DNA from 2 places in the Haloimpatiens massiliensis genome. Region 2 is predicted to be linked to the other one. Evidence: riboswitches for the same ligand, from Rfam matches in the RefSeq annotation. Region 2 holds a riboswitch; the other holds the start of a gene.
The links. Region 2 has a riboswitch for thiamine pyrophosphate ahead of thiD (bifunctional hydroxymethylpyrimidine kinase/phosphomethylpyrimidine kinase). Riboswitches for the same ligand answer to the same signal wherever they lie in the genome.

Region 1 (16,758 bases), 820 kb from region 2:
GCTACCCCTATATCAACTATTTTTGACATAATTGTTGGCTGTAGTAGATCACATACTGCTTCAAAGGTTAAAAATACTACTGCTGTAAAAAATGATTTCCAATATTTTTTTGTATATTTTTTAAAAAAATCCATGATTTTTCCCCCAAACAAACTCTTCCTTCAATACTTAATTTATAAAATATATTTTACATACAAAATTTATAAATGTATTATATCATACGGATAAAAAAAGCCAAACACCCCTTATATTAGTGTCTGACTTTTTTCGCGTTACTTCGGTAGGTGCCTGGCACCCTATTTTAATGTTTTAAAATCATATCCTAATGATTTTAAATGATTAATTATTTGTTGCAGTGAACTAGCAGTAGTTTCTTTTCCGTAGGTATCGTGCATTAATACAACCACTCTGTCTGGCTTATAATTTTCTGTAATTTCACCTCTTACACGTGCTGCCAATTGTTCTGGAGTTCTTCTTCTCCCTTCTGCATCACCTGACAAGGTATTCCAGTCTATATAGGCATAATTCTTATCATTCATTATTTTGTCTATACCTTCTGTACCCTTCCATGACATGTGTCCACCTGGAAATCTTATTATTCTAGTATGAAAGTCCTCTCCTAAAATTGATTTCATCATCCTTTCATTTTTATCTACTTCATTCATAAAATTATTAGTATTTACAATTCTTCTTGGGTACAAATATTTATAATTATGGGAATATGTGTGATTTCCAATAGCATGTCCTTCCTGTACAGTCCTTTTTAGTATTTCTTTAGCTCTATCAGAAGTTTCTAACGAACTTCCTACTATAAAAAATGTTGCTTTTAAATTATTTTCTTTTAATATATCCAATATTTTAGGTGTCACTGTTGTAGATGGTCCATCATCAAAAGTTAAAAATGCTATTTTCTTTCCGTCTATATGTGGTTTACCCTCTTTGAGAGCATACTCTACTTTTTTTGCATCATATGCATATTCATTTCCCTCTACTGTGACATTTGCTCCTTTTAATATATCTTCTGGATTATTTTTTTTAATTTCTTTATTTTTAATCTCTTCTTCTGTTGGATATTGTTTATTTGCATTTTTATCCTTAGAACTTTTTTTATTATTGCTTTTTTCAGATAAAACCTGTACATTTGATTTCTTGGATTTTTTATTTAAAACGGATTTAGTTAAATAAACTCCCGTAGTAACTATCATAAGTACACCTACTGCTAATAGTATCCTTCTTCTCTTAAATTTTTTACTATTATTTTTTCGTATTCTTCTATTTACCATTGTATATGCCTCCTACAACTTGTCCTCTTGATATATATATTATAATACTTTATGCTTGAATTTGTTACAAAAGTCTATAATTTGGTTAAAATTTGGTTACATTATAATTTTTTTCACAAGTTATAGTTTAAATTACTAATTTTATCCTAAATCTTTAAAATCAATAAAATTATAAAAAGCACTTTCACATTTGAATGTGCCCTTAATTTGGGACAATTTATTCAAAGTATGAATAGTGCTTTTTATTGATATTTAATTACATACAAAATCTATTTTTCTAATGCTCCAAAAGCATTTATATACATTTGTTTTATTTCACTTATTAATGGATACCTAGGGTTAGCTCCTGTACATTGATCATCAAAAGCCTGCTCTGACATATCATCTAATGTAAAATAGAACTTTTCTTCTGAAACTCCCGCTTCTTTTATAGACATTGGTATATTAATCTTTGCTTTTAATTCATCTATAGCTTTTATTAATAATATAACTTTTTCATCTGCTGTTTTTCCACCTAATCCTAAATAATCAGCAATTCTTGCATATCTATCCTTGGCATTTGGATATTTATATTGTGGAAATGCAGCTTGTTTTCTTGGATCATCTACAGCATTGAATTTTATAACTTCATTTATAAGTAATGCATTGGCAATTCCGTGTGGCACATGGTGTGCTGCTCCTAATTTATGTGCCATAGAGTGACATACACCTAAGAATGCATTTGCAAATGCCATGCCCGCAATTGTTGAAGCATGAGCCATTTTTTCTCTAGCTTCTACATTAGTTGTTCCTTCATTATAAGCAAGTGGTAAGTATTCAAATATTAATCTTATAGCTTCTAATGCCATTCCATTAGTATAATCTGAAGCAAGCACTGATACATAACCTTCTAAAGCGTGAGTTAATGCATCTATACCTGATGCTGCTGTCAATCCTTTTGGCATGCCCATCATAAGTTCCGCATCAACTATTGCCATATCTGGAGTTAATTCGTAATCCGCAAGAGGATATTTAATTCCTGTTTTTTCATCAGTTATAACTGCAAATGGAGTAACCTCTGAACCAGTTCCTGCAGATGTAGCAGCACATATAAGAGTTGCTTTTTCACCCATAGTAGGGAATTTGTAAATTCTCTTTCTTATATCCATAAATCTCATAGCTAAATCTTCGAATTTTACTTCTGGATGCTCATATAATACCCACATAATCTTAGCAGCATCCATTGCTGAACCACCACCAAGAGCTATTATAGTATCTGGATTATAGCTTAACATTTCCTGTGCACCCTTTTTAGCTACTGCAAGCGTTGGATCTGGTTCTACATCCGTAAATATTTTATAATCAACACCTACTTCATCAAGTACTGACGTTATTTTATCTACATATCCTAATTGGTAAAGCACTTTATCTGTTACTATAAATGCCTTCTTTTTATTTAAATCTTTTAATTCTTTTAGTGCAACTCCAAGACTACCATATTTAAAATAAACTTTTTCTGGAACTCTAAACCAAAGCATATTTTCTCTCCTTTCAGCTACGTTCTTTATATTCAATAAATGTTTAGGACCTACATTTTCTGATACAGAGTTTCCACCCCAAGATCCGCAGCCTAAAGTTAAAGATGGTGCTAATTTAAAGTTATATATATCTCCTATAGCACCTTGTGATGAAGGCATATTAACTATAGTTCTACCAGTTTTCATTACTGTACTAAATTTTTCAATCTTTTCTTTTCCTTTCATGGCGTCTACATATAATGATGAAGTATGTCCAAATCCACCTAATTCTACTAGTCTTTCAGCCTTTACCAAAGCATCATCAAAGTTTTTAGCTTTATACATTCCAAGTACCGGTGATAGTTTTTCATGTGAAAATGCTTCTTCAAGTTCTACAGATTTTACTTCCCCTATAAGTACCTTAGCAGTTTCTGGCACATTAACTCCAGCCATCTCAGCTATTTTATATGCTGGCTGACCAACTATATTAGCATTTAAATTTCCGTTTATTAATATTACTTTTCTTACCTTTTCTACTTCATCACCTTTAAGTATGTACGCTCCTCTATCCAAAAACTCTTTTCTTACCTTATCATATATTGAACTAAGTACTATTACTGATTGCTCAGAAGCACATATTACTCCATTATCGAATGTTTTTGAAAGAAGTATTGAATTTACTGCCATTTTTATATCTGCAGTTTCATCTATTATCGCTGGAGTATTACCTGCTCCAACTCCTATTGCTGGTTTTCCAGAAGAATAAGCAGCTTTAACCATTCCTGGGCCACCTGTAGCTAGTGTTATATCCGCTTCCCTCATTATAACCTGTGAAAGTTCAATTGAAGGTTCATCTATCCATCCAATTATTCCTTCTGGTGCTCCCGCTTTAACTGCTGCATCTAATACAATTTTAGCAGCTGCTATAGTTGATTTTTTCGCTCTTGGGTGTGGTGAGAAGATTATTCCATTTCTTGTTTTTAAAGCTATTAATGCCTTGAATATTGCAGTAGATGTAGGATTAGTTGTTGGAACTACTGCTGCAATCACACCTATAGGTTCTGCAATTTTAGTTATTCCAAAAGCATTATCCTTTTCTATAACTCCACAAGTTTTTTCATCTTTATATTTGTTATATATATATTCTGAAGCAAAATGATTTTTAATTACCTTATCTTCAACAATACCCATACCTGTTTCTTCTACTGCCATTTTAGCAAGCTTAATTCTATTGATATTTGCCGCCATAGCTGCACTTCTAAATATTTCATCTACTTGTTCCTGACTTAATTTTGCAAATTCCTTTTGAGCCTTTTTCACTTCTAACATTCTTTGCATTAATTCTTCAACATTAGTTACCTTCATTAAAAACACCTCTTTCAAAACATTCTTTAAATTATATTAATTTAAAATATTTTCTCTAGACATATTATTTTTTACAATCTAATTATCCAACATTGTTTGTTAAATGTCAATCATAGTTTGATAATTTTTTTGTATTTTTTATGCTTTTTTTAATATTTTCATAAGTAAATATTTTTAAATTCAATCACATTGATATTGAAAACCTTTACTTATATAAATCTTCTAACATACTGCAAAGCCTAGTATTTATTTAACATCAAGAAAAAAAATTTATTTTAAAATAACATTTTATTCAACTCTTCGTTGTAAAAGCTAAACAAAAACACGTCTGGTTAAATTATTAACAATATCAATCTTTTATATTTGCTTTTTAGTGTATTATCTTTAATTTTATACTATATCTTTGCCTATTTTTAATATATTTTAACATTGTTAATACATTTAAGAAATATTATTAGCAATATTATTTCTTAATCACTCTTACATCCTAAGTTAATATTTTAAAATAAAAAGTATCTGCAATTCACATCATTGCAGATACTTTTCATTTAAATTATATTTATGATTATCCCACAAAAGTATTACATTACTTGAATTATAAAATTTCTTCGGAATGACTTGCATAAGAAGCAAAGGAACTATTAAAATTTAATTTTAGAAATTCTTCTTTTAGACAGATAAAATTATCGTAAGCCTGTCAACGCCAGGCTAGCGAACCTGAAGCAGTACGCCCAATATGAGCGTTAGATAATTTTATATGGCTAAAACATTAGAATTTCTTATATTAAATTTATTGTTCCGAGCTCTTTGAAGGATAAATTTCATAATTCCACCACATTGTACCTTTTTTGATTTAATCATATTTATATAATTAGCTTAAACCACATTTTAAGATACATAATACATTGAAATTTTTTCAGCATATATTTCTTCTCCTACATTGTAAGAAAAAAGATCCACAAAGAAATCTTTAATAGCTGTAAAAAATCCTTTAATAGCCGATCCTATTTTGCTAAAAAAACCTTGAGCTTCTTCACTGTTCAATTTATCCTTTAATGATTTGCTTACTCCATTTAATTGATCTTTCAATTGACTAAAATCTAAATTTAAGCCATTTATCTTCTTCATCAAAGCAGTTATACTCTCTATATCCTCATCGCTTAATTTTTGACCATAGTTATTAGTTATGTTTACTACTATTTTTTTTATTTCTTCTTCTGTTTTAGGTTTTTTCTTAATAACATCTTTCTTAACTTCATTCATTAATTTAGCAGCTTCATCTTTTCCAATTTTGTCACCTAGTTTACCAGTTTCAACTAATTCTTCATTAGCCACTTTCTTTTTATTTTCATCAATTTTTTTACCGCCACTACTATTTTCAAATCCTTTTAATATACCTGTAAGTGCCGCTGTACCTGACACCTTAAATGGGGCTCCTACTTTAACATTGGCATTTTTTATACCTGCTGTTATTAATGCATTTTTTATCATACTTTCTGTAACCCAAGATATATTATTTACTGAAATATTCAAGCCATCTTTGCTTGTGGGCTCTACATAAGAACATGATATGGCCTTTGTACCTATTTGCTCCTTAGAAGCTACCTGTCCTAAATATTTAACCTCTTCTTCATTGGTAACTTCTATTACATTTGCATCTCCTTTATTAACGCCAAAATATTTAAGCATGTCTTCTTTTTGTTTTGCGCTTAAATCAGCTCCCAACGTAACAACTTTAAAAGAATCTGCATAAGCATTTTTTGCTGGGAAAGCTGTTGCTACAGACATAATCATTAATGCTACTAATAATCTACTTATAATTCTCTTAACTTTCATTTTCATCTTTAGGGAGAAAGTCTATTATAAATATCCCTCTCCTCTAAAGTTCACCTCCCTCTATAATCTTTAAATTTATTACTATACATGAAAAAGTGCCACTGCTTGCCATATATATACAGCACATTATATTTCATTTATATAATATCCTATATATTATTTGTATTCAACAATACCTATTTAAATTATCAATATTTTAATATTTAAACAAAAAGAGTAGCTATCCGCTACTCTACTGCATAACTATCAAAATATCCTTGAATTAATACTATTGGAGTTCCCTTATCTCCACTACCACTGGTTAAGTCACATAAACTTCCCAAAAGGTCTGTAAGCTGTCTTGGAGTTGTTCCTAATTTTTCTCCTTCAGAACTTTCATTTTTTGTCTTCTCCATAATTTTCTTTTTCATTGCTTCCGCCATGTCTTTAGAATTTAAATTTTTAAGCTCATTGTCTGCAATATACTTTAACTTTATCTCATTTGGTGTACCTTTAAGCCCATTTGTATATCCAGGAGATACCACTGGGTCTGCCAACTCCCATATTTTGCCTACTGGATCTTTAAAAGCTCCATCACCATAGACCATTACCTCTACATTTTTACCTGTTTTTTCTTTTATTCCTCTTTGAATATCTTCTACAGTTTTTCTGCAATCCTTAGGAAATAACTTTACTGTAGTATCAGTAGCTAAATTAGAACCTAATAAGCCATAATCTGGATTAAATCCACTTCCATTGATAGAACTATTTAATATTTCATCTATTCCATATACATTTTTAGCTCCAGCCTGCTTTAATAATCTTTTAGTCCTATTTCTCTCGTGTATATTAGCAACTAAAACTTCTTTAGTGTATTTTAATGCTACCCTCGGGTCATTAGCAAGGATTATTTCTATATTATTATTTACAGCAATATTTTTATACATTTCCACATAATCAATTCCTGTAAATGGATGAGTAACCTTGTCCCCAAATAATTTTCTATACTTCTCTTCTGTTAAAACATCAGTATATGGATTAACTCCCAACTCGTCCATTTTATCTACATCCATTAAATGATTTCCAACTTCATCAGATGGATAGTTTAAAAATAAATATATTTTCTTGCCGCTAGCTGCTAGACCTTTTAATATCAAAGAAAATCTATTTCTACTAAGTATTGGGAAAACAACTGCAAAATCCCCTTTAAATTTTTTATTTATATCCTCAGCAATATCTTCAACAGAAGCATAGTTTCCTTGTGCCCTTGCAACTAAGGATTCTGTAACTCCTATTATATCTCTATCATTAATGCTAAATTTTTCAGTCTCCATAGCTCTTATAATTGATTCTACTACAATATTAACTAAATCATCACCTTGTTTTACTATAGGAGCTCTTACCCCTCTCACTGTAGTGCCTACTGCTCTTGTCATATAAACATCTCCCTTTTTTAAAATATCGTACATCTGAAACCACATATCACCTGTGGAATAACTACTTTCTCAAAGTAGTATACAAACATTCACAGTATAATATTATTAAATGTACGTAATTTTACTATCACAATGATATTATAGCACCTATAGCACAAATTTAGTAGGCTTATAAAAAAATTTAGCTATATCTTCCTTTTATATTAATTAAAAAACATATGTATTCTACATAATTCGGGTGGTGCCAGGCACCATTTTAGACAATGTTATTGTTTTTCTGGTTCATTATATTCAACTCCAAAAGTATCGACAGTTACTTTTTTCATTTTTTCCTCTTTAATAGGCTTATCTTTGCCATCTCTCTCAACTGAAACTATTCTATCTACTTCTTCCATACCTTCTATTACTTTGCCAAAAGCTGCATACTCTCCATCTAAATGAGGAGCTTCTTTTACCATTATAAAGAATTGTGAACCTGCTGAATCTGGTCTGCTGGATCTAGCCATAGATATTATTCCTCTTTCATGCTTTAAATCATTTTTATAGCCATTGGAACTAAATTCACCCTTTATTGCATAACCTGGGCCACCGGTTCCAACACCTTCTGGATCTCCTCCTTATATCATAAATTCTGGAATTACTCTGTGGAAAATCACCCCATCATAAAATCCCTTATTAACTAAAGAAATAAAGTTTCTTACAGTATTAGGTGCTATTTCTGGATATAATTCTATTTTTATTTTATTTCCATTGTCCATTTCTATAGTTACCAATGGATTTTTATCCCCTGGCTTCTTTTCTGTATTGATTTGTTTACTCTCTTCTTTTTTCTCCCCTTGTTTCTCTATGTTTTTATTAGCTTTAGAACAACCTGCAGCCAAAATAGCAATAGCACAGATTAATGTAGCTACTATATATTTCCCAAATTTCTTATTTAACATTAAAAAAAACTCCTTTCAATACATCTTTTTCGTACTTATATTTCTTATTATTAATAAACTGTTTTAAAAAACAGTTATGAATATAATACTATTTTAAGTCTATTAAAATATATATTTGTGTATCTCTGCATATTTATGTTTATATTCATTCATCTATAAAATTCTCTTATATTGTTTTATTTTTAGTCATAATTATATGTCCTCTTATTTACAGTTTAAGCCATATATCTATAAATCAATAGAATTTATTTTAATTACAAGAGACTTAATCTATAGTCTTTTAGACATTTAGTTAGCCCATCTCTAGTAGAAGTAAATTTTATACCATATTTCTCTATTTTTTTTGTATTTAATCGTATATCTCTAGGAAAATCTTTATATTTTTCTTCATCTTTTATAAGTATCTCATTCACTCTATTACTCAATCCCATTTCCGTTAATATATATTTTACTACTTCATATCTGCTCATAGAATTATAGCTTCCCATATGGTAGGTATCATACGGTAATTGGAATACTCTTTTAAAATTTTCTACCATTTCAAAAACATAAGTCATACCTCTGAATTCATTTGCAGATGCATATATTTTTTCTCCTTTTAGTAAAGAAACCACTGTTTCCCAAAGTATGTTTGATGAAATGCTTAAATTTTTTTCTGGCATACCAAACAACCATGTAAATCTTACTATCCACAATTCATCTATTATATCCTTTAACAACCTTTCTGCTTCTAATTTATTTTTACCATACACAGTATTTGGCACTGGTCTATGTCCTTCATCATAAGGCCCATTTTCTATATTTCCATTAAATACTTGTTCAGAACTTATAAATACAAGTTTTGCTCCTACCTCTTTACACGCCTTAGCCACATTAACAGCTCCATCTACATTTATTTTTTGAGCTATTTCTGGATGCTCATTACAAAAGTCCGTAACTGCTATAGCTGCAGCATGTATAACATAATCTGGTTTAAACTCTTTAAAAACCTGCATTACTTTTATATCATCTGTTATATCTAAATCCTCTCTTCCTGTAGACAATATTTTATATTCATTTTTATATCTTTCATAAAATCTTGTACAAAAAAATCCATGTCCTCCAGTTAATAATATCTTTTTCACTGAACACTCACCTACCTATTATTTTTTATTTATTTTGTGATTATCCTACAAAAAATATTAAATTACTTGAATTATGAAAACAACTAAAAAATATACTTTATTCACCAATTTTCTATTGATAGTTTTCATAAAGAACATTACTTCGTATAAAAATTATAGCATATAGTTAATTATGCTTTAATAGTAAACTTATAAAATTATAGTTCCAAAACATAAACAAAGTTCTAAGTTCAAATGAAATTTTAACTTCATCTGAAACTTAGAACTTGTTATAAATAGACTTATCTACTCTTATTAACCTATTTGATAAAAGAAACTCATTAAAAGCTTTCTATTAATACAACGAACTTGCAATTTGTGTTTTTATTCTTTTCACAGGAATTATAGCTAAAATTACAACAGCTATTATAGCCTCTGGAAGTAAATACGTTCCATTATATAATATGGAGTAAACCCATACATTTTGACCTTCTGCAGCCGAAGAAAAGAAAACAACTCCTGATAACACGTGACATATGAATCTTAACCCTATGCCCACTAATCCACCAATAAAAATATTATTTTTAAAATATCCTGCAAAGCCTAAAACTCCAAAAGCTAAAACATAGTCTAGTATAAGCTGTACTGGATGTACCACATATGGTCCTAAAATTAAATCAATTACGCCAAATATCACTCCTGCTAAACATCCCACTTTAGTACCATAAATATAAGCTATGAATATAATAGGAATCATGGAACCTAAAGTTACAGAACCTCCCATAGGCATTTTCATTATCCTAAACATTTTTAGTACAGTGGCTATAGCCACAGCCATAGATACATGAAGCATAATTTTTGTAGTTAATTTAGCTTTATTCATATGTATAATTACTGCAATTAAAATTATTATGGCTATTATGCTTATGTATATAACTGGATCTGAAGAAACTGTACTCAAAGCTTCCCCAAACTTTGGAGATTTAAATTTAAAATTAAACCAATTCATTAATAATTCCTCCTTCTATATTTTATTTTAACCTAATAAGTATTATTTAAATAAAATTCATTTATTATTATAATTTTAGATTAAATACTAATAACTTCATATATAACATAAAAAAATAAATACTGCTGAAAAACAGTATTTACTAACAATATCATATGCTGCTTTCCTACGCTGGCATTATCCAGATCAGGTATAAGGGATAGGATTAGCAAAATCCATCTCAGCTTTTAAGCACCCCTAGCACTCTATTCAAATTTCGATTTAATTATACACCATCTATAGTCATAATACAAATATGCTCAAAATCAAATTTACAAATTAACGTTAGAACTATTTTCTTTTGATATTTAACTTTCCTTGTAGTAATTTAATCAATGGTACTGCAATTAATATCCCTACAGTAACCTGTCCTATATTATTTGGAATACTTGCAAGTCCTAAAGCTAAAGCTTCACTATAAGTATCAACCTTAAACAATACAAATTTAACTAAAATTATCTTTGCTACAAAATATCCAAATACCATCCATGCACCTGCTACTACAAAGGCAAATATATTATTGATCATATTTTTACCTTCGTAATTTCCCCTATATGCAATTGTTGTAGCAATCAATGCCATTATGCCTTTTATTACAAACGTAAAAGGTACATAATATGCATAGCCAGATAATAAATCCGCCAAACTCATTCCTATAGCAGATGTTATAGCTCCTTTTTTTCTTCCGAATAAAATAGCTGCAAAGAATATCATACTATCTCCTAAATGGTCATATCCAATACCCATTACTGTTGGAATTTTTATAGACATAGTTGCTACACATATTATTGCAGTCATAAGAGCCATTTGTGTAAGTTCAATTGCCTTTGAACTACTGGTTTCATTTCTTACAATATTTTGTTTCATTACAGTTCCCCCCAATACTATATTTTAACTATAAGCTTTCTATATACTTACATAATATAATAAATAATTGGCAAAGGAAAATGTATGGATACGCTTTTTTCAATTATTAAAAGTTTTACATTATAAAAGTCTTATAATAATGTACTATTATATTTTTTCTTTTTATTTTTTCGTATTTGATAAAGACCTCTGTGAAATAATAAAAATTATCCAAATCATAATACCAATTAAACTAATAAATTGAGCAACTCTTATATTTCCTATCATAAGACTGTCCGTCCTTAACCCTTCAATTAAAAATCTTCCTATAGAATATAAACCAATGTATGTGAAAAATACTACTCCATTTTTTTTGCTTTTTCTTAATAAAATCATCAATATTAAAAATATTAGTAAATCCCATATAGATTCATACAAAAATGTAGGATGATAATATATCCTCTCTATATTCATACCTTTTTGGATAAACTCAGGAAATTGCTTTATAAAATCATAGCTAACAGGTCCGCCATGTGCTTCTCCATTAAAAAAATTTCCCCATCTACCTATAGATTGAGCCAATATAACAGATGGAAACGCTACATCCGCAAATTTAATAAAACTAATTTTTTTTCTTTTTGTGTATATTAATGCAGCAACTACTGAAAAAATAATTCCTCCATGGATAGCAAGTCCACCTTGCCTTATATTAAATGCATCCATAAGATTATTTTTGTAGCTTTCAAATTCAAATAATACATAATATAGCCTGGCCCCTATAATAGCTAATGGAAAAGTAATAAGAACCATATCTAGCAAGTTATCATAATCTATATTTCTCCATTTACAATTAACCTTTGCCACTAACAGCCCTATTATAATTCCAATGGATATTAGTATTCCATACCACCTTATATCAAAACCTAAAATTGAAAATGCAACTGGATTCATAATTTCACATCCTTTCTTTTCTCAATTCTATAATATTTTATATAAATTTTCTACACAAAATAACAAAGTTCATCATTTAATTGTAGCATCTGTGATACTATCTGCAATAAAATCTAATCATTTGATCTATATGTCATATCAAATAATACTTATTAATGTATTAAATTTTTTAACATACTAAATCTCTTCATACATTAATTACTAGTATGTTAACTTGTTAAACTCTTAAAAAAGAGACTATAATTTTGAATTAAACTCAATTCACCATATAGTCTCTCTTTTTATTAATAGATATCCAAAATTAGCATAAATTTATTCTGTAATTTTGAGATTTTTACATATTCTTCATAATAGTGTTTAAATTTTTAAGTGTTTACTTAGAAATTGCTTATACAGATATTTAGCTTAATCCTAATTTTCTTCTCTTATTCACAATATGTTCCTCTATATTATTTGCTACTTCTATAGGATTATCTCCAAGAGCAACCTTACCTCCAGTTATTTCCTCCACATCTTCAGTCAATAGTTTCACAAGTTTAGGAGCTCCTGTCATAAATGGCACTGGTGATAAATGAGTATATGCACCATAAGCCACTGCAAATATTCCATCTATAGTAGCCTTTTGCTCCATCCATTCTGGAGCAGTCACTGCTATTGGAAGCTCTGATATATCTAAATCCATATGGTCTGCAAGCGCAGTTACAAGCATTGATATTCTTCCAGTATCTGTACAAGTTCCAAAGCTTAATACTGGAGGAATTTTCAAAAGGTTGCAAACTTCTTTTAATCCTTCTCCAGCTATATTATTAGCTGCTTCTAAAGTGCAAAGCCCAGCCACCTCTAATGCGTGATTTCCGCAGCCTCCAGCAACTACTAATATATCTTTTTTAATTAATTCCTTTGTAAGATTCACTGTATTCCAATCCTGAGGCCCATTTCTCAATGTTGAACAATTCGCTAACGCTACTACCCCTTTAATTTTACCAGCAGCAATTACGTCTACTAATGGATCAAGTTTATTTCCAAGGGCTTTTAAGACCGCTTCAGTAGAGAATCCTGCAATAGCCTTTTGAGTAATTTTAGGAACCATTGGTTTAACTTTATCTTTACGCTTTTTAAAATTTTCTATTGCTAAATCAATAAGTTTATCTGCCATAGCATCCACTTTTTCAGGATCATATGGAATCTTATGCTGTAAACCTGGTAAATCTATAATAGTGCTTATGCTCACTAGCGTTGCCTGGTATTTTTCAGCATAGTGGTCTATAGCTGGTGGTGAACAGTTTTCTTCCATAGCAAGAACATCCACTGTGCCTGTAGCTAAAAGTGGCTCTATAGTTAACCAGTTACCCATCAACCCTACAAAAACATCGTCTACTTCAAATCTCTGTAGTAATTCTTGCCCTGTTTCAATAGAACCTACTACTCTAAGCCCTTTTGCCCCCGCTGCTCGAGCCTTTTCTTGAACTTCAGTCATTTTAGCTTTTTGTATTGTAGCCGCTCCACCCCAAGGTTGGTGTCCATTAAATACTATATTTACATACTCTGGCTCCATAATACCTAAGTCTACATTTACCTCATGTGGCATAGGTGTTCCGAATAAAATATCTTGCACCATTTCAAGCCCAATTTGTGAATTATATATAGTAGCTATTCCTAAACGCAAAGCTTTCGCTGCTAAGGATTTGTAACTTCCATCTACATTGGTTAAACAACTAGCCACACAGTTTTGCTCCTCGTGAACTGTCCCAGCAGGATATATATTTAATTTTCTCCAAACCTCTTTTCTTTTTTTTGGAGCAAATGCTTCTACCATAAGGTTTTTTTGCTCTGTATCTACTTTCTGCTGGTCTTCTAGTAATTCTGCTAATTGTATAGCCATTTTGTTTATGTCTCCACTTACTTCAATTCCTAGTTTTTCACACATCCATTTTAATTTATCCGTATCTTTAATTGTAAATGGTGTCTTTCCTTCTCCTGTAGCCTTCAATGTACGAAAAGCTTCATAAGCATGATGACTATATGTACCTGCACCCATTATGTTTTTTAATAAGAAATTTCTCATAGCCATAGCATCTGGCCCAATGCCACATACACCTTTATCCTGTCCGCTTTTTTCACTTATTCTACATGGTCCTTGAGAACATAACTGACAACTTAATCCCTGTAGACAAAATTTACAACGAATCTTTTCCTGTAGTGTCCATCTATCAAATACATTGGACATCCCATCTTCTCTTATACGTTTTAACATTTCTTCAACTGAATCATGATAACTTACACGACCTTCTGTTTTTTCTAATATATCTTTATTCATAATTTATTATAGCTTTATAAAATCTATAAAAATATAAATAACATATACATATTAAAACTATAGATTTTATTCATACACATAATCCCTTAAACAAAGATTACATTTAACTATGATTAGTGTACATAATAGCATATACAATGCTATACCATCAGCCAATGGTGCGTTGTCACCTCCCTCATAAAACAAAACTTTATTAATTATATCTACAATATATCTACAATATATTTTCAATTTTATTCTATGTATTTAAAGATTACTTATACATCAATATATTATTATTTTTTTATCCATAAATATTTAAAGCAAATAACTCTAGCACACAAAAATTAACTTAATGCATTCTAGAGTTATATAATTATTTATAAAATTTTTATTATTAATGATACTTTTATAGTAAATCCTATTAATTAAAATATTTAATCTTTGTATTTTCATATTTAATTCCAGCAGATGCAAAACTTATCGCTGCTGAAAAAAGAGAAATTCCCAATGTAATATAAAAAGTTCCTAAGTACAGTGATGGTATAATATTAGCTCTTTTTAAAGAAATACCAGCAGTTATCATAAATGCCATGATAATAAAACCTTTAGTATCAAAAAATGAGAAAATATGTTGACTTTGCACATATACGAAGATAGTTAGTTTCAATATATAAAAGATATGTAAAACCTTTATTCTCCCACTCCAAAATCAGTATTATTATATAGAACCTCTATATTAGGATTTTCCTCTAAAAATGAATACTTATCTTTAAACCACTTAACAAGTTGTTCATCTCTTTCTATTCTAGATGAATTAGGAGTAAAAATATTTATTGTAGCATGAGAAAAATACTTTAAAGCAATTTCTATATCTTTTTCAATCATTTCCTTAGTCTGACCTTTTATTCCTACCATTAAACAAGGTGATTGAAAATATTTTTTAACCTCTTCTGGAGATACAAACTTAGCATTTTTATTTAACACTATATTTCTAAAATTATAATCAAAAGTTTCCACTCCTATTTTAAAAACTATTGGTATTTTAAAAAATTCTCTCATTTCATCTAATCTATTTCTATAACACCAATGACTTTCCAAAAATAATTTTTCTATATTTTTTTCTTTAATAATTTGTAATATTCTCTGTAAAGTTTCCTTTGGTATCTCAAAACAGCTTCCTGAATTTATTATCTCTAAAACCTTGTACTTTCCTGTAACTTTTTCAAGTACTTCTAAATTTAATTTATTTATTTCCCCTTCTGATTCTGAATTATCTAGTATATAATCACAAAAGGTACACTTACCCCATATACAAGGAAATCCTTTTAATAATACAATTTCTCTTTTATTTTTATTTTCAATAATACTATATCTATCCACTGTTATCTCCTTATACATTTTTGTTTAATACTTATTGGTAATCCTAAGGCTACTGGCATTACTAAAGATACTGCTACAAATTTATCGCAATAATCTGTTAAAAATTGTACTATAAATACACTAATAACCTTGTTTACTCCTAGTGCTGATAATAATTGAACTATATAAGTTGAGCCAGAAGAAGTTATACCGTCAAAGACAAAAGCAGCTATTACAGCACCCATTAGTGATGAAAATATAGAAACCGCCAATACTCCTAAAGGCATCTTAATTCCCTTCATAAAACCTTTCTTAAACATTAATCCACTTAAAAGTCCTACTAATATTTGCACCGGAGCAAAGTATAAAGAATAAATATCAAAAGTTATTCCACTAACTATACTTCCACATAATCCAGTGGCAACTCCATATGCAGGCCCTAAAACAAATGCCACTAGAATAGTTCCTATTGAATCTAAATAAATTGGCAATCTTAAATTTAAAGCTATGAAAGCTCCTATGATATTCAATGCAATTCCAAATCCCACTATGCTTAAATTTAAAGCTGATACCTTTTTCATCTATATTACTCCTTTCACTTTGCTTATAATTTTTTTACTTTGTGGAAATAATGTTTCCAAAAACATCTGCATAAATTTAGTAGAATCCACTTGATTTAAAACTACTGCATTATGCGGTTTATTCCAAAAATCCTCCACATCTACTATAGATTGTCCCATGGCGATTCCCTCTTCAACTACTTGAACATAAGAAGAAAAACCACTACATATGGATCTATCCATAAAATAAGCAACT
Region 2 (16,758 bases):
CTTGAACATAACTCTCTAAATACACAGGATAATTTAAAGTATTTTTAAACTTGTAATCTAAACTTCCATAACTTACCGTAGCATCTAATCCCTTAGGTACATAACTAGAAGGTAAAGTATGAGGTGTCCTTTGGGTAGAGCGTATATTAGCTCTCAAAACTGCATTATATAGTGTACTTGATACTTGGCACACTCCTCCACCTAAGCCACTTTCTACCTTGTTTCCTACTATTACTGGTGCAGCTTTATATCCTCTAGCAGCACTTCTCTCTCCTACTACTTCATTAAAACTAAAAGATTCCCCTGGCATTATAAGTTTCCCATTTATAGCTTTAGCAGATAATTTAATATTATAATTTCTATTTTCATTTGAAGCAGAAGTATTAAATTTTGTAGTAAAATGTGATATCCTAGAATTTATACTTTTTAAACTTTCTGATTTAACTTTTGCATCTACCGTTTTAATTTCAGGTTTAATAATCGAATCCTTATCATCCACTTTTCCATTTATGCTACTATTGATATCATTCTTCAACTTCTCCTCATTTAAAACCTTACCATTTACACTTTCAGTAACATTAAAACTTATATCCCCAACTTTTCTTATAGTTGCATCTTTAGCCTCACTATTTATCTCTTTTTTCATTTCATTTAGTAATACATCTATATATTTTCCATCATACTTAAACTTTAAGGTATATCTTTGATTTTTAGAATTTTTTATTAATTTATATTTTTGTAAAATACCCATATTTCTAGTATATCCAAAAGCTTCATTTACAGTTTCAGAAATATTATATCTAGCATTTAATTGTGAATAATTAATCTTATATTCTTTATTAGGAGCCTTTATTAGTATATTCTTCTTTAAAACCTTATCTCCATATTTTTCATTAATTAAAGTTATAGCTTGCTCCTTTGTTTTTCCAGAAACATCTATATTTTCTATTGATACACCTGGATATATAACATTATCGTACTTTTCACAAACTGAATATATATGATGTCTTACTCCTAGCGCTCCAGCCACAACTATAATTATAAAAAATGATAATACTACTAATAATACTTTTGATTTATTGGGTTTATTGTTTTTTTCACTCCTTTTACTTCTACTCATACTCTTTTTCCTTTCCCAAAATAATTTATTTTCCTTTTATTATAATAATAACATTTAGCTAATATAAAAAGTTACAAATATATTAAAAATAACATTTACTATCTTGGGATTTCATCTAAAGTTTAAATTTTTTAATCTCCTCTTTTAAACTTTTTGACATAATATTTAATTCATCTACAGTACTTCGTACATTCTCTATAGAATCTGCTCTTCTCTCCACTACTGAATTTATTTTTTGAGAATTAGCGGCTGTTTCTTGAGTATTACAAGAAAATTCCTCTACCACATTGGCCATCTCCATAGAAATTCGGGTTTGTTGTTCTATAGAATCAGCTATATTCTCAATACTTCCACTCATATTCTTTATAGTATCATATATGTTATTAAATTCTTCACTAGTTAAATAGGATTTTTCAACTCCCACTTCCACTAACTTTAACTCTTTTTCCATGGCTTCTGATGCATTTTTAGTTTTTTGCTGAATATTCTTAACAAATGCCATTACATCACCAGATGCATTTTTACTTTCTTCTGCTAATTTTCTTACTTCATCTGCTACAACTGCAAAGCCTGTCCCATGTTCCCCAGCACGTGCAGCTTCTATAGCAGCATTTAAAGCTAATAAATTTGTTTGTTCTGCTATGGCATTTATTATAAGCACCATTTCATTTATCTTTTCAGAATATTCCTCTAATTCTTCTATAGCTCTACAAGCTTCATTTGTAGTATTTTTTATATTATTCATTGATTTCACTACATCTTTTACACTTTCAGCGCCTTGCTCTGCTAACTTTAATGCATTTTCTCCATCTTTAGCCACGCTCTCTGTATTTATAGCTACCTTCTGTGAATTGTTAGCTATTTCTTGAACACTTGATGCTGTTTCTTCTGCTGCACTAGCATTATTTTCCGTACTTACTGCCATTTCATTAACACCATTTACTATTTCTTCAAATCCTACATTTATTTCTTCAATAGAAGCCTCTACATTGCCAGATACTTCTGTTAAACCTTCAGCACTACCCTTTATATTTAATATCAATCCTCTTAAGCTATCTCCTGCTGTATTTAATGACTCTATAAGTTCTACAACTTCATCTTTATTTTCAGTTCTATTCATTATTTTCTCATTTAAGCCATTAGCCTTGTAAGTTAAATCTCCTATAGCTATTTTTTTAGCAAATTCTGAAGCCTCATTTATATTACATGTTAAATAACTTGATAACCTATAAGCTATATATATTACTAGTATTAGACAAAGTATACATAACCCGTTAATTATACCTACTGTCTCTATAATACCTGTGCTTTTAAAATATTGAATTATAGACGCTTGTTTTATAGCTATAGCCCAAGCACCTATAATTTTTCCTTGCTGATCTTTTATAGGTTCTAAATGAGATAAATATTTTTCATCATTAATTCTTAATCTAGTATTTACACTGTTTCCTTGCTGAAAAACCTCTTCTTTTAGCTTATCTTTTTCATCTATGTACTTAATAGTATTATCCTTCGTATCAATACTAGTAGATATTATCTTATTTTCAGATAAAAATATCATGTCAAATCCTAAATCCTTTTTTATTTTTGATACCATATCACTATTACTAATTTTTTTATCGCCTTTACAAAGCTCCTCATTATTTAAAGACCATTGGCCTGGATAAACTTCATCTATTATACTTTTTCCAGTGATACTTGCCTTTTCTACTATTTGACTCAATACTTTTCCCGAAGCCTTAGTTCCAATATTAATAGTCATAACACATATAGGTACTAAAACCAATATTGCTACTAAAAAAAAACTTCTCATTATTTTTCTTTTTAAAGAAACTCTCCTCATAATCATACCTCCAAATGCATACTATTACATTTTTACATACTTTTACTATATATATTATATAACATTTACCATAAAAATAAAAATTTTTTATATAAGTAACCAGTATTGAAATATTGTATTCATTTGATATAATTATTGTTGAACACTAACTTAATATTACTACGGGGGTGCTTAAAGCTGAGAAGAGCTATTGCTCTAACCCTTTGAACCTGATACCAGATAATACTGGCGGAGGTAAGTAGGTACATAACTTCTAAAGTTATTTTATGTTCTGCTTTTCTTTAAGCAGTTTTTTATTTCAAATTTTAGAAATTATTCACTTTAAAGGTGTACCGTTATGGTATACCTTTTATTTTTATAAAATTAGGAGGAATTCTAAATGAAAAAAGTTTTAACTATTGCCGGTTCTGACAGCTGTGGTGGAGCAGGTATTCAAGCAGATTTAAAAACTATGAGTGCTTTAGGGGTTTATGGCATGAGCGTAATCACCGCTGTAACTTGTCAAAATACTAAGGGCGTATTTGATGTACAAGAAATAAATAATAATATAGTACATTCTCAAATAAAATGTATATTTGATGATATTGAAGTGGATGCAGTGAAAATTGGCATGGTTTCCAATAGTGAAATCATAAAAACCATAAGAGAACTACTAATAGAATATAAAGCTAAAAACATAGTTGTAGATCCCGTTATGATATCCAAAAGTGGATATTTCCTACTTAAACCTGATGCAATAAACGAGCTTAAAAATTTAATTTCTATAGCTCATATAGTAACTCCAAATATTCCGGAAGCTGAAGCTTTAACTGGTTTTAAAATAGAAAATGAAGAACATATGAAAAAAGCAGCCTCTGAAATTTCAAAACTGGGTCCTAAGTGGGTACTTATAAAGGGCGGTCATAGATACAATGATGCAAACGATATTTTATACACAGGAGAAAAATTTATAAAAATATCGGGAAAAAGAATCCAAACTAATAATACTCATGGTACAGGCTGCACTTTATCTTCTGCTATAGCATCGCATCTAGCAAAAGGCTTAAATATTGAAGAATCTGTAATAGAGTCTAAAAATTATATCACAAAAGCTATAGAAAATTCCTTTTCCATTGGCCAAGGTGTAGGTCCTTTAGGCCATTTTGTTGAACTTTACAAACAATCTGGCGTGCGTTATGAATAAAAAACTACTTAGCTTTTTTTTAAAGTAGTGTAAAAAACTTTACATTAACATCTAAAGAAAGGGGAATGAAAAAATGAAAAATCATTTATTTAACGTTATATCAAAGGTTAGAAATACCACTCCATTAGTACATGCTATAACAAATTACGTAACTATAAATGATTGTGCTAATATACTACTTGCTTTTGGCGCTTCTCCTGCCATGGTAGAAGCCTACGATGAAAGCTATGACTTTTCTAAAATTTCATCTTGTCTATACTTAAACTTAGGAAGTCTACCAAAGGAACAAGAAATAGCCATGATTATGGCTGCAACTTCAGCAAAAAACAATAATGTACCTGTAGTATTAGATCCTGTAGCCTGTGGTGCTATTCCAAGGAAATTAGATGTTATTAATAAACTAATAGAATTAGGTAGAATAGACGTTATTAAAGGTAATGCAGGAGAAATAAAATTTTTATCTGGACTATCCTCTAAAACTAGAGGTGTAGATTCTATAGATGATGGCGAGGGATTAGTAGAAGCTTGTAAAACTTTAGCTAAAAAATATAATTGCATAATTGCCGCTACTGGCCAAATAGATGTAGTATCTGACGGTACTAAAACTGCATTAATAAAAAATGGAGTACAGTTATTCACTAAAATTACTGGTGCTGGCTGCATGCTAGGTGCTTTATGTGCAGGAGCTTGTGGTGCTGAAAATGATAAGTTCACTGCTGTATGTGCTGCCATAGCTTGGATGAATATAGCAGGAGAAAAAGCATTTCATGAAACAAAGCTTCCTGCTTCCTTTAAAGTCAAGTTAATAGATTACATTTATGGCTTAACTGAACAAGAATTTAAAGATAACCTAGATATAAAATTACTATAGTGGACTTGGAAATTTAGATTAAAAACAAAAATTTTACAACAGGGGGTATTAAAATTGAGTATAGACTATAAAATTTATTTGGTTACGGATAGAAGATTTTTAAAGAATATATCTTTAAAAGAAGCCGTAGAAGAATCCATAAAGGGAGGAGCGAGTATAATACAAATTAGAGAAAAAGAAGCAACTACTAGAGAATTTTTCAATATAGCTAGTGAAATTCATGACATAACTAAATATTATAATGTACCTCTTATAATCAATGACAGAATAGATATAGCTCAAGCAATAAAAGCTGAAGGGGTTCATTTAGGCCAAGACGATATGCCTATAGAATATGCAAGAAAAATATTAGGAGAAGACATAATAATAGGTATATCCTGTGGCAATGTATATGAAGCTTTGGAAGCTCAAAACAAAGGAGCAAATTATTTAGGCCTTGGCGCTGTGTTTTCCACAAATACTAAAAAAGATATAGATATACCTATAGGCTTAAATGGACTAAAAGAAATAACTTCAAAAATTCATATTCCTTCTGTAGCTATAGGTGGAGTCAATCACTCTAATGCAAAGTCAGTTATGGAAACTGGTGTAAGTGGTCTTTCTGTAATATCTTGCATTCTTGGAAGCAATAATATAAAAAAAGCTACTGAAGAACTTAAGAAAATTATGACTTTGTCATAATTTTTAGTGGGCTAGTTGGCCAGTGGGCTAGAGGGCTAGTAAAGGATTATTTTCCTTCGCTATGGAAAATCTTTAATTTATAAAATAAAAATATAAAATTTGAAATTTACAGATAGGTAATAGGTAAGAGCTAAGAAGTAATAGTTGTGGTGAAAATCCAGCTTTGCTGAATTTTTTAAAGAAACTCTTACCTTTTACCTATTGGTTCTTACTTCTTACTTTTTACTTCTTACCTTCTCCACTAGTAGGCCATCTCTCCCATAAGTAATGTACGTATAAACGGAAAAATCTGTCTTTAAAGTATTAAAACAACTTTGTTGCTTCCTCTCCCGTCATACAGATTACCTTTTCTCCCAATAAGTGAGTTTCAAACAAGTTAGAATGATACTTATCAACTCTGTTTTCTATAAACAAATATCCCTGCTACTCAAAATATGGTCAAATGTATCCATATTGAGATTTTTACTGCTTCAACGTACTCTGCCTTGCCTAAGCTACTACAGTTTGTATAGAACTCCACAGTCGTTAATTCCCCAAATAGCCTTGGGTACACATATAAGTGCTTGTTTAATTAAGCTATCTTATATTCTTTAGCATTGGCTAAATTTATTGAAGCATTTAAATCTCTATCAATAGAAAGCCCACAACTGCATTTGTAAACTCTATCAGATAGTTTTAAATCTTTCTTATATGCTCCACAACAGCTACACATTTTACTACTTGGATAAAATCTATCAACTATTCTTATCTCAATGCCATTTTGTTTAGCTTTTGAAATAAGTTTAATTCTAAATTCATAAAACTTTTGCCCAGCAATTGCCTTAGCTAAATGCCTATTCTTCATCATTCCACTTACATTTAAATCTTCAATAGTTATAAACAGAACTCTTAGCTTCAGATGGAGTTTTTACTCCATCTGAAGGTTAGAGATCGTTATCCAGTGACGTAGCTGCCGTTATCTCCCACTTTGTTAGAAGTGGGAGTGTTACGGCAGGTAGTCATCGGATAAAACTTGGTTTTTGTTTTATTAACTCATTCACTGTTTTATTTATGTAATCAGTTCTTATATTTGTAAGTCTTTGATGAAGTTTTTGTACCTTGACTATTTGTTTTTGGATATTTTGACGAGTAGCTTCTCCTTTCTCTTTTTTATTTCTTAATTTTAAACTTTCATATTTCCTTGAAAGCTTTCTTTGCTCACGTTTTAGTTTCTTTTCTGCTTTTTGACTTACTGTACCACTTTTAACCATAGAGTTAACTGGAATGTATCCAAATTCTTTTAATCTAACCCAACCTAAAGTTGGAACTTTAACTCTATGTCTTTCAATAGTCCAATCTGTTTTATTATTCTTTGGAAAGTAAGCTTTAACATCTTGATTTTTCTTTTTCTTAAATTTAGGAAAACTTGCTTTACCATCAAAAAACTTTTTAAAAGCTTTTTCTCCATTCATAATGGCTTGTTTAGTAGCTTTGGAAGACACTTCTTTAATCCAAGCTTTGTCAGGATGATTAGGAATATATTTGTTATTAAGCCATTTAGAAAAATCCATACCACTAATAAATTTTTTCTCTTTTTCGTAAACTTTTTTATTATGAGCAATATAAAAATTGTATATGAACCTACTTACACCAATAGTTTTATGAATTTTAGTTATCTGTTCTTCTGTTGGCTTAATTTCTATTTTGTATGCTTTTTTCAACTTCTTCATCTTCCTTTATCTTTTTCTTATATTTTCTTTGTATTGCTCATAAGTATAATATCTCCTATTTGTTGGTGTTCTAAATGCTTTTAATATTCCTTAGTTATCCCTCTTTGTAATGTTCTAACTGATACATTAATTAATTCTGCAAATTCATTTGGTTTATAATTATTATTTTTCAAATGTACTCACTTCCTTTTCATAAGTACATTTTACTATATTTAATTACTTTTATTTATATTTTAAATAACTAAAGATATCTCCTTCAGCAAATGAAGAGAACTTTCTAAGCTTTTATCCTTTGCTACATGTTCCTTAGTTAACATAAACTTATCTTCCCCTTTTTATTCTGATTATGAAATTAGCCTACTCTTTTAAGTATTACTATTTCTTTCATGTTCTACATTTCCACCATATTCTAAAATTTTTCATAATGTGGTACAGCAAAATTTTTCATTTAAATTATATCAATATATATTACAGTGCATTAGTATGCAATATTCTTAGTTTTAGGCATAATTACAATTTTATGCACCCATAAACTAAAATTGTACTTTCTTCTGAAACTCAAAAACTATAACATATGTAATAAAACTTTGTACAACTAAAAAATAACTATTATATTAAGTTTGTCGTGTTATAATTTTAATTAAGATAATATCATTTAACTATAATAAAGAAAGCTGGTTATAGACATGAGTGAAAAAAGAAATTTAGAGAGCATAAGAATTTTCTATGTATGGCTACTGATTACAAACATTGTTTGTAATATAGTTTTTTATTTAAATATCAAAGGAATTAATATGGAAATGTTTGAAGTATTAAAGATAAGTGCCATCAATGGCTTTAGCTTTATGTCACTGTTATTTTTATCTGTAGTTATTATTTCTACTAAAAACCTTAATATCAACAAGGATATTCAAGAAAAAACTAATAATAAAATAAAACCTTTATATTTTATTAATGTGTTTTTTATAACATATATTTTAGTAGCTTGTTTTGTAATAAAAAATAGAGATATAATATTATCCTCTATAGTAATGGAAATAATATTTATAGGAATATTTATGTTAACTAAAAATATATTAATGCTAGGCTTAAATAGTAGACAGCTTCAATGGAAAAAAGCCTGGGAAGTTCCTGAAAAAGAACCTAAAGAAAGTAGTATTCTATGGAGATTTAAGCCCTGGTTCACTCCTCATGTAAATGTTCCTTTTAAAAACAGATGGAAAGGCACCTCTAGGCTACTATATGATTTAGCCTTACTATATGCTATTTATATAACTAAAGCCCAATTAATTTCATTTATATTTGTATTTTTACTTTTACCTGATTTATTATCCTGGCTAGAAGGATTTTTAGGACTACAAACTTCATTAAGCGGAATATGTACAGGCATAACTGAACATCATGGAAAATCTAGTAGCTCCATATATCATAAAGTCTATGTTACTGATTATGAAAAAGAAAGAGAAATAACCTTTATTGTAGATGGTCCTTTATTTATAGATGAAGGCTCAAATATCACCGTAATTCACGGAATATTTTCTAAAAGAGTATTGTATGTAGAAGGCCTACGGTTAAACATAAGATAATTGTGACACAATACTTTGAAGAAAAATCTAATTTTAATTCCGTAATAAATGTGTAATTTGGGACTGTTCACGATACGCCAAGAACTTCTAAATGTCTCACAGTTAAAGCCCCTAAAGCTTTCAAACTCACTCGTTCCTCGTTCAAACATGAAAGCTTCTTAACGGGTCTTTAACTGTGAGACATAAGAAGTTCTAAGGCTAGTTCAATAGTCCCAAATTCCACATTTATTACTACATTAAAATCATATTTTTAGTTTAATATGTATGTGGTTTGAGAGGAGAAGCCTACTAAAGGATGATTTTCCTCCTCTTCGCTATAGAAAATCTTTAATTTATAAAAAAACGCTCATAATATTTTTTAGGCGTAGCCTTTCGTTTAATCTACAATATTATTTTTATTAATTGTGAGATAGAATTATTAACTTTGATTATATACTAATGAATAATTGATTATGAAAATACATTAATATGTAAGAGTTAATATATTTTGCCGTGAGGCATTGGTTTGTATAAATCTTAATCATTTCTATGTATTTAGGTTGGCTATCGCCAATAAAAGATTTTTAAAGCGCTAAAAGAAAAAGCTATAACTATTCCATTTAATGAAATAGTTATAGCTTTTTTGCTATCCCATTTATTTAATTAAAGATTTTCCGTAACATAGTGGAGGAAAATCCTCCTTCAGTAGGCTGTCTCCCCCATAAGTAATGTACGTATGAACCGAAAAATCTGTCTTTAAGGTAACAATAAATATATTTTTTTAGACTATTGAGCTAGCCTTAGAAATTCTTTGTTTTCAAATATCAATACCCGTTAAGAAGCTTTCATGTTTGAGCGCCGTTAGAAGCGAGTTTGAAAGCTTTAGGGTATTGATATTTGAAGACATTAGAATTTCTTGGCGTATTGCGAGCAGTCTTAAAAAATATATTTATTGTGGACTTAAAGACAGATTTTTCTTATGGCACTTGCTTCGTAATCTATTCTTTTTCTCTAGTATATACTGTTTTTCCACCTAAAATTGTAGTTTCTACTTTCACATCTTTAATATGCTCCTCTTCTACATTAAAAATATCCTCTTCTAAAACAACTATATCTGCAAATTTACCTGGAGTTATAGAACCTTTAATATTTTCCTCAAAAGAGGCATAAGCTCCTCCCATAGTAAATCCATATACAGCTTCATAAACAGATAACTTTTGTTCTGGGAGCCAACCTCCTTTTGGATATCCATTTAAATCTTTTCTTGTAACTGCAGAATATACATTAGGAAGCACATCGAAAGCCTCTATAGGGCAATCGGAACCAAATGTTAAATGTATATCATTATCTAGCATAGTCTTCCAATTATAAGTATATTTAGCCTTGGTCTTTCCTATTCTCTCCTCTACTACATGAAGATCATAATTTAAAAATATAGGTTGTACATTGGCTATAACATCTAATTCTTTAAATTTATTAATTAAAACTTCATCAGTTATTTGTGCATGGATTATAGTGTGTCTAGCATTCTTTCTTGGATATAGCTTTTGTGCCTTTTCAATGCTGTCGAAAACCATATACATAGCTTTATCTCCTATACAATGAGTAGATATCTGCATTCCTTCTTTATGAGCAGTTATTATTAATTCATCTAGTTCATCTTGACTATAGGCAATCATTCCAAAAGTAGAGGGTTTATCCTTATAGGAATACGATAAATAAGCAGTTCTTGCCCCTAAAGATCCATCGCATATTAATTTTAAAGGTCCCAATTTAAAGTTTTTATCTCCCTTTTCATTATGCCAACCTTCATTTAAAAAATCTTCTAATATATCCATATCGGCAAGTCTACACTGCTGATTTATTCTTACTTTTAGTCTACCTTCATCTATAAGCTCCCTATAAGCCTTAATTATCTTTTTATAATCTCTGCTTGGAAGATACGCAAAATCATCAGAAAAAACTGTAGTTATTCCTTGCTCAGAGGCTTTTGCTGCTGCCTCTTCTATCATATCTTTAAGTTCCTCTAAGTCTGGTTCATTTACAGCATTATCCGCAAGCCAAACAGCATTTTCTGTAAGTACCCCTGTTGGAATGCCTTGGTTATCTATCTCCACCTTACCACCTTGCACTTTAGGTATATTACCACGTTTTATGCCTAGTACTTCTAAAGCCTTACTATTTACCGAATAAACATGATAGCAAGCCCTTATTAAACTTATAGGATGCTCTTTAGATATTTTATCTAAATCCTCTCTATTCAAAAATCTTTTTTCTTTAAAATTTTCATGATTCCAATTAGTGCCTAGTACCCAATGCCCTTTAGGAATATTTCTTTCTTTTATAAATTTCTTAGTTTTTCCTATTACTTCATCTATAGAATATGCATCTCTTAAGTCTACCTTTTGTAAACTACTAGCATACCCCAATAAATGCATGTGGCTATCTGTAAAGCCTGGAAGAACCAGTTTACCTTTTAAATCTACCAATCTTGTATTATCATTTTTTAAACTAAGCACATCTTCATTATCTCCCACTGCATATATCTTATCTCCCCTTATGGCCACAGCTTCGCATCTTATATTTTCTTCATCCATGGTAACTACTTTACCATTAAACAATATTAAATCCATGTAAATCCTCCATTTTAATATAATATTTTAAAGTCTTATTATATATATTCATTACATAGTACTAAAAATACACTAGATGTCCAAGTAAACGCTGTATCTCTTAATCCTTCCCCTGTCAATGCATTAAAATTCTCTGCCATTCCATTTCTATTTGCCATATTACAAAATCTCTCAGCCACTTTTTGTGCTAATTCATATTCACCACATTCATTTAAAGCATATACTAAAATCATAGTTGAAGGTGCCCATATAGGTCCTCTCCAATATCCATCATCAATGTAATATTCACTATTTATTTTTTCTGTAGCAAGGCCAAACTCTGTTAAAAAATCACCTTCTTTTTTGATTTTTTCTAATAATTTATTTCTTATATCTTTATTTAATCTTTTACCTAAAATTAGGGGTACATATAATATTAAACTATCTGACTCTATATCTTCATGAGTGTAACTGTCTACTGCCACAAATCTATCTTTCCTCCAAAAATGCTTAATCATTTTATTTAAAAGTTCTTCTCCTCTTATTCTCCACTCACATGCCTCTTCCTTTTTTCCAAGTTTATTAGCTATTTTTTCTAAAACATCCATTTGAATTATTAAAAATGCACATAAATCCGGGCTTTCTACAGCCATACTTTCCTTAAAAATTGTAGCATTATCCCATCCTGAATCATTTCCATGGTTATATTGAGGTATTCCATCCCTATCATAATCTCTATATTTAAACCACCAATCTGTCCACTTGCATAAAGGCTCGTATACCTCCTTAATTCTTTCTTCTGTTATAAAATCACATCTATCCATCATCCATTTTAATGTCCAGCCATGTATAGGAGGCTTACAATAATTCCATAACGCATAGCTGTCATTAACGAAATCAGGAAATGTACCACTTTCATCCTGTACATCTATAAATGTCATAAACTGATCCCATGCTAATTTAGGATTATTCTTAACTAAAGCCATGGCATTAAAACAGTGATCCCAACTCCATATATTAGTCATCCAATTTTTAGACATATACATTGCAGGTCTTCTTAGAAGTCCTTCGGGATTTACCACGCAAGACCAAGTTATATAAGATGCTAAATTTTTACCTGCATTATATTCTTCTGGAACCTCCAATGTATTTTTTAACCATCTACTATAATCTTCTTCCACTGTTTTTAAGCAATTATTAAAATTACTCAAATCCCCCTTTTCTCTCCATACAGTGTGATAATCTTCTATAGAACACTCCATAACACCATTATTGGGTAATAAATCTATAACTATTTCTCCTGGATAATCTTCTAATTCTCTTCTTATTTTTATTTCTCCCATAATAGGATTTATAATAAATCTTATTTTTTTAGATGAACAATTTACTTCATATGCTTCTTTTTCAGCTTTTATTATGTCATCATAAGCTCTTTTTTTCATAACTAATCTAAGTACCATTCCTTCTGAATGAATCCTAATAGTATTAGCATTGGGCATGCAAAATTTCACATTACCTTCCTTAGAATTCAGTTTCATAAGGGTTTCGTAGCATTCTATTTTATAAGGAGTAATATTCTCATTATATACCGTTTCTATTCTAAATACTTCTCCTAAATCATCATCTCCACCTCTAATATTCCTTATGTAAAGTCCCTTTTTTATTTCACCATATTCTAAAGGTGAAATAACCAGATAAGAACCATATCTACTAAAAGGAACTTGGAAAACGTTTAGCTTCATTATTCTTCCCCCCATGTTTATAATTATACTTTCTTTATATTTTATCATATGTATAAAAATTCTCACTATTGATTATACTATTTTTATCAATAATAACAAATATATATTTACTATTAACAAAAGTTCATACAACAATTTTCCAAATATATGATTTATATACTGTTGTTCAAATTGTCACTTAGTTATACTCTATGTTTGGGATTTTATTAAATACTACTTCATAGTAATGAGTACAAAAACTCATACTTATCTAGTAAATAAAACCTAAATATATTACTAGCTAAAACATTTATTATGCATTGGAGACTGGGAATTAGGGATTAATAAAACTACTTATACATAAGCGGAGGTTTAACTAATGAAAGCTAAAGTAGATAAAGATACTTGTATTGGTTGTGGACTATGCCCAGAAGTATGTCCAGAAGTATTTCAAATGGATGATGACGGAAAAGCTATTGCATATAACCCTGATGTATCTGAAAACTTAGCAGATTCTGCTCAAGATGCGGAATCTCAATGCCCTGTAGATGCAATTACAATTCAATAATAAAATTTTATCTCAATTGAAAGTTAAAAACCCTCTGTGTCATAGTCACAGAGGGTTTTGTATTGCTCTTAAAACTTTTTACCTATTAAATTCACCTTATTTATTTTCAGGTTTCTCAATATTTTTCTTCATTAAGAAATATATTGGAACTCCTACTACTAGTCCTCCAAGTCCCCATAATACTTTCTCCATAGAAGATTGTACTAAAAGCCATCCACTAACTACTACAGCTATTATTGGAATAACCGGTCCAAATGGAACTCTAAATGAACTTTGTAAATCTGGTCTCTTCTTTCTTAAAACTATTACCGCTAGACATGTTGGAACGTATTGAGCAAATCTTGAAACAACACTTATTGCTGCAAGCTTTGTAAAGCTACCTGATAAAGCTATTGGAATTGCTAATGCCACTGTTATTATAATAGCTACATATGGTGTACCTTTTTTACTTTGTTTAGCAATTGCTTTTGGAAGAAGTCCATCTTCTGCTAAAGCCACACCACTTCTTGGAGTGATAAATGAAGCCGCTATATTTATTCCACCTATAGAAACTAGTGTACCTGCTGTAACTATTGCTCCTCCTATAGGTCCTAAGAATACTGCTGCTGCATCTGCTACTGGTGTTGCAGTTTCTGCAAGTTTAGTTCCAAGCACTCCTATAGATACTGCTTGAATTAATAAATAGAACGCTGACACTATTATCATAACTGTTATAATTGCCTTTGGAACGTTCTTTTCTGGATTTTCCATATCTTCTGCTGCTACTGCTATAGATTCAAATCCTGTAAATGCATAGAATATTAAAAGTGCTGCTGCACCAAAAGAACCTGGTGTATATTGACCATTTGGTATCATTGGAGTGAAGTTTGCACCCTTTAAAAAGAATATTCCTATAGCCACAAACATTACAAGTGGAACTAATTTTCCTATTGTAATTACATTATTTAATGTTTTTGAAATATTTACTCCTAATATATTTATAATTCCTAATCCTACTAATATTGCTATAACTATGATGTTTTTAGTAGCTCCCACTGACGCTGCTGGCCAAACTTTTCCTAAAGCTGTAGCAAACGCTACTGCCATAGCAGCCCATGCAATTATACTTATAGCCCATTTCATAAATCCAACTTCAAAACCCACAAAATCACCAAAGGCTTCTCTTGCATAAACATATGGACCACCGTTTTTCTTAAACATTCCGCCCACTTCTGCAAAACACATTGCTATACTTATAACTAAAAACATATCGAATACTATTACACCTAAGCTGGCAGGTCCTATTAATTTTGCGGCCTGATTTGGTAATAAAAATATTCCTGAGCCTATTATAGCATTTATCCCTAATAGTACTATACTCCAGAAACCCAATTTGTTTTTGCTTGACATACTTTTTCCTCCCTTTCCTTATGTTACTATTTTGTACTTTCTTGAATCAATTTTTTAAACACACCTAACATTTTTTCATTTTCTTTAGCCATCATTTCTGGATGCCACTGTATTCCCATTACAAAGTGTTCTCCTTCTTTTTCAATAGCCTCTATAACTCCATCTTTCGCCACTGCTGCTGCTTTAAATCCTGGCGCCACATCTTTTACTGCTAAATGGTGAAAGCTGTTAGTTAGCACTTCATCTCCTAGAATTACATTTAGCTTAGTATTTTTCTCTACTTTTACTGTGTGTGTAGGTACATTAGATAATGCTCCTTGATTGTGTTTAATGTAACATCCCTCTATAAAAGCTAGGTCTTGATAAAGATTTCCACCATTAACTACATTTATAATTTGGTGTCCTCTGCAAATACCTAAAATAGGCTTTTTCATGTCCATGGCAATCTTTATTAGCATACAATCAAATAAATCTCTCTTCGGAAGTATTCCTCCTAGCTTTTGACTAGGCTCCTCACCATATAACAGAGGATTTACATCATGACCTCCTGACATTATAAGCCCATCTACCGCTTCTAACTGTTTTCTTATTATTTCTTCTTCGTATACCATAGGTAACATAACAGGTATACCCCCAGCCAAAGCCACTGCTTTAATGTAATCGTCATTTACATATGCTCTTTCGTATCCAGGAAACATGCCTCCATCGTCTACAATTACGCTTCCTGATATACCTATCACTGGTTTCTTGTCCATTAATCTAAGCCTCCTAAATCTAAGTGTTTTATTTGTGCAAATATTATAAGCAAACCCCATGCCAATTCGTTATTGCATTAACAAAGTTTTTTATTAAAATCCTTATAATCATCGATTTTGTTAGTTTAAACATTTACAAAATATTTATTTAGAAAATTTAGTATTTAATTAATTATAAATATATTAAAATAAAAAAATAGGCTAAACATAATATACGTTTAACCTATTAACCTATTTATCCTATTAATAAACCTATTTACTTTCCTGTTTCAAGAAATTCTTTTCCTTTTCCTGTTATAGCACTTCCACCACGACCTACTTTTGATGTTATAAATTCTAATGAATTTAAAACATTCAATATTTTTCTTATTTCTCCCTCATTAGTTTCTATATTTTTTTCCCTTAATATTTTTAAAATCTTGTTTCTTCCCAATGACTCTCCACGTACACTAAATGAATTCACTATATTAAGTACTTCTAAAGCTTTTTTAAAATTGCACTTACTTTTTAATATATAAACTTCTTCACTACACATTTTATTTATTTCTTCATTTTTAAGTTTATCATTTTCCTTTTTTTCATCATTAACAATGTCAAAGGGCAAATTTTCAATTGTAACTTCTTCACTACACATTAAAGATATATATGAAGCTGCATTTTGAAGTTCTCGTATATTACCAGGCCAATTATATCTACATATAGCCTGTTTTGCCTCCTCTATTATATTTAAATTTTTATTCA

Region 1: another riboswitch for thiamine pyrophosphate. It lies ahead of thiT (energy-coupled thiamine transporter ThiT); the one in region 2 lies ahead of thiD (bifunctional hydroxymethylpyrimidine kinase/phosphomethylpyrimidine kinase).

The regions. Positions count from the first base shown of each region.
Region 1 covers NZ_LT854640.1:468,887-485,644, reverse strand. Annotated here, with positions in the region: gene C1715_RS10425 (ABC transporter ATP-binding protein) at 1-134, opposite strand, end outside; gene C1715_RS10420 (polysaccharide deacetylase family protein) at 297-1,283, opposite strand; gene adhE (bifunctional acetaldehyde-CoA/alcohol dehydrogenase) at 1,553-4,144, opposite strand; gene C1715_RS10410 (DUF1002 domain-containing protein) at 5,033-5,980, opposite strand; gene C1715_RS10405 (coenzyme F420-0:L-glutamate ligase) at 6,208-7,395, opposite strand; partial or broken gene C1715_RS10400 (peptidylprolyl isomerase) at 7,662-8,153, opposite strand; gene C1715_RS10395 (SDR family oxidoreductase) at 8,591-9,460, opposite strand; gene thiT (energy-coupled thiamine transporter ThiT) at 9,795-10,448, opposite strand; TPP riboswitch at 10,595-10,697, opposite strand; gene C1715_RS10385 (ECF transporter S component) at 10,779-11,354, opposite strand; gene lgt (prolipoprotein diacylglyceryl transferase) at 11,517-12,284, opposite strand; gene cooS (anaerobic carbon-monoxide dehydrogenase catalytic subunit) at 12,685-14,601, opposite strand; gene C1715_RS19405 (hypothetical protein) at 15,005-15,175, opposite strand; gene C1715_RS10370 (radical SAM protein) at 15,274-15,963, opposite strand; gene C1715_RS10365 (ECF transporter S component) at 15,966-16,523, opposite strand; gene C1715_RS10360 (nucleoside hydrolase) at 16,524-16,758, opposite strand, start outside.
Region 2 covers NZ_LT854640.1:1,286,004-1,302,761, forward strand. Annotated here, with positions in the region: gene C1715_RS14305 (VanW family protein) at 1-1,120, opposite strand, end outside; gene C1715_RS14310 (methyl-accepting chemotaxis protein) at 1,236-2,963, opposite strand; TPP riboswitch at 3,117-3,218, shown strand; gene thiD (bifunctional hydroxymethylpyrimidine kinase/phosphomethylpyrimidine kinase) at 3,343-4,146, shown strand; gene thiM (hydroxyethylthiazole kinase) at 4,220-5,017, shown strand; gene thiE (thiamine phosphate synthase) at 5,072-5,698, shown strand; partial or broken gene C1715_RS14330 (RNA-guided endonuclease InsQ/TnpB family protein) at 6,270-6,578, opposite strand; partial or broken gene C1715_RS14335 (RNA-guided endonuclease InsQ/TnpB family protein) at 6,712-7,398, opposite strand; gene C1715_RS14345 (hypothetical protein) at 8,094-8,993, shown strand; gene C1715_RS14350 (amidohydrolase) at 9,971-11,605, opposite strand; gene C1715_RS14355 (amylo-alpha-1,6-glucosidase) at 11,644-13,326, opposite strand; gene C1715_RS14360 (ferredoxin) at 13,685-13,873, shown strand; gene C1715_RS14365 (APC family permease) at 13,970-15,262, opposite strand; gene C1715_RS14370 (gamma-glutamyl-gamma-aminobutyrate hydrolase family protein) at 15,289-16,017, opposite strand; gene C1715_RS14375 (sigma-54 interaction domain-containing protein) at 16,274-16,758, opposite strand, start outside.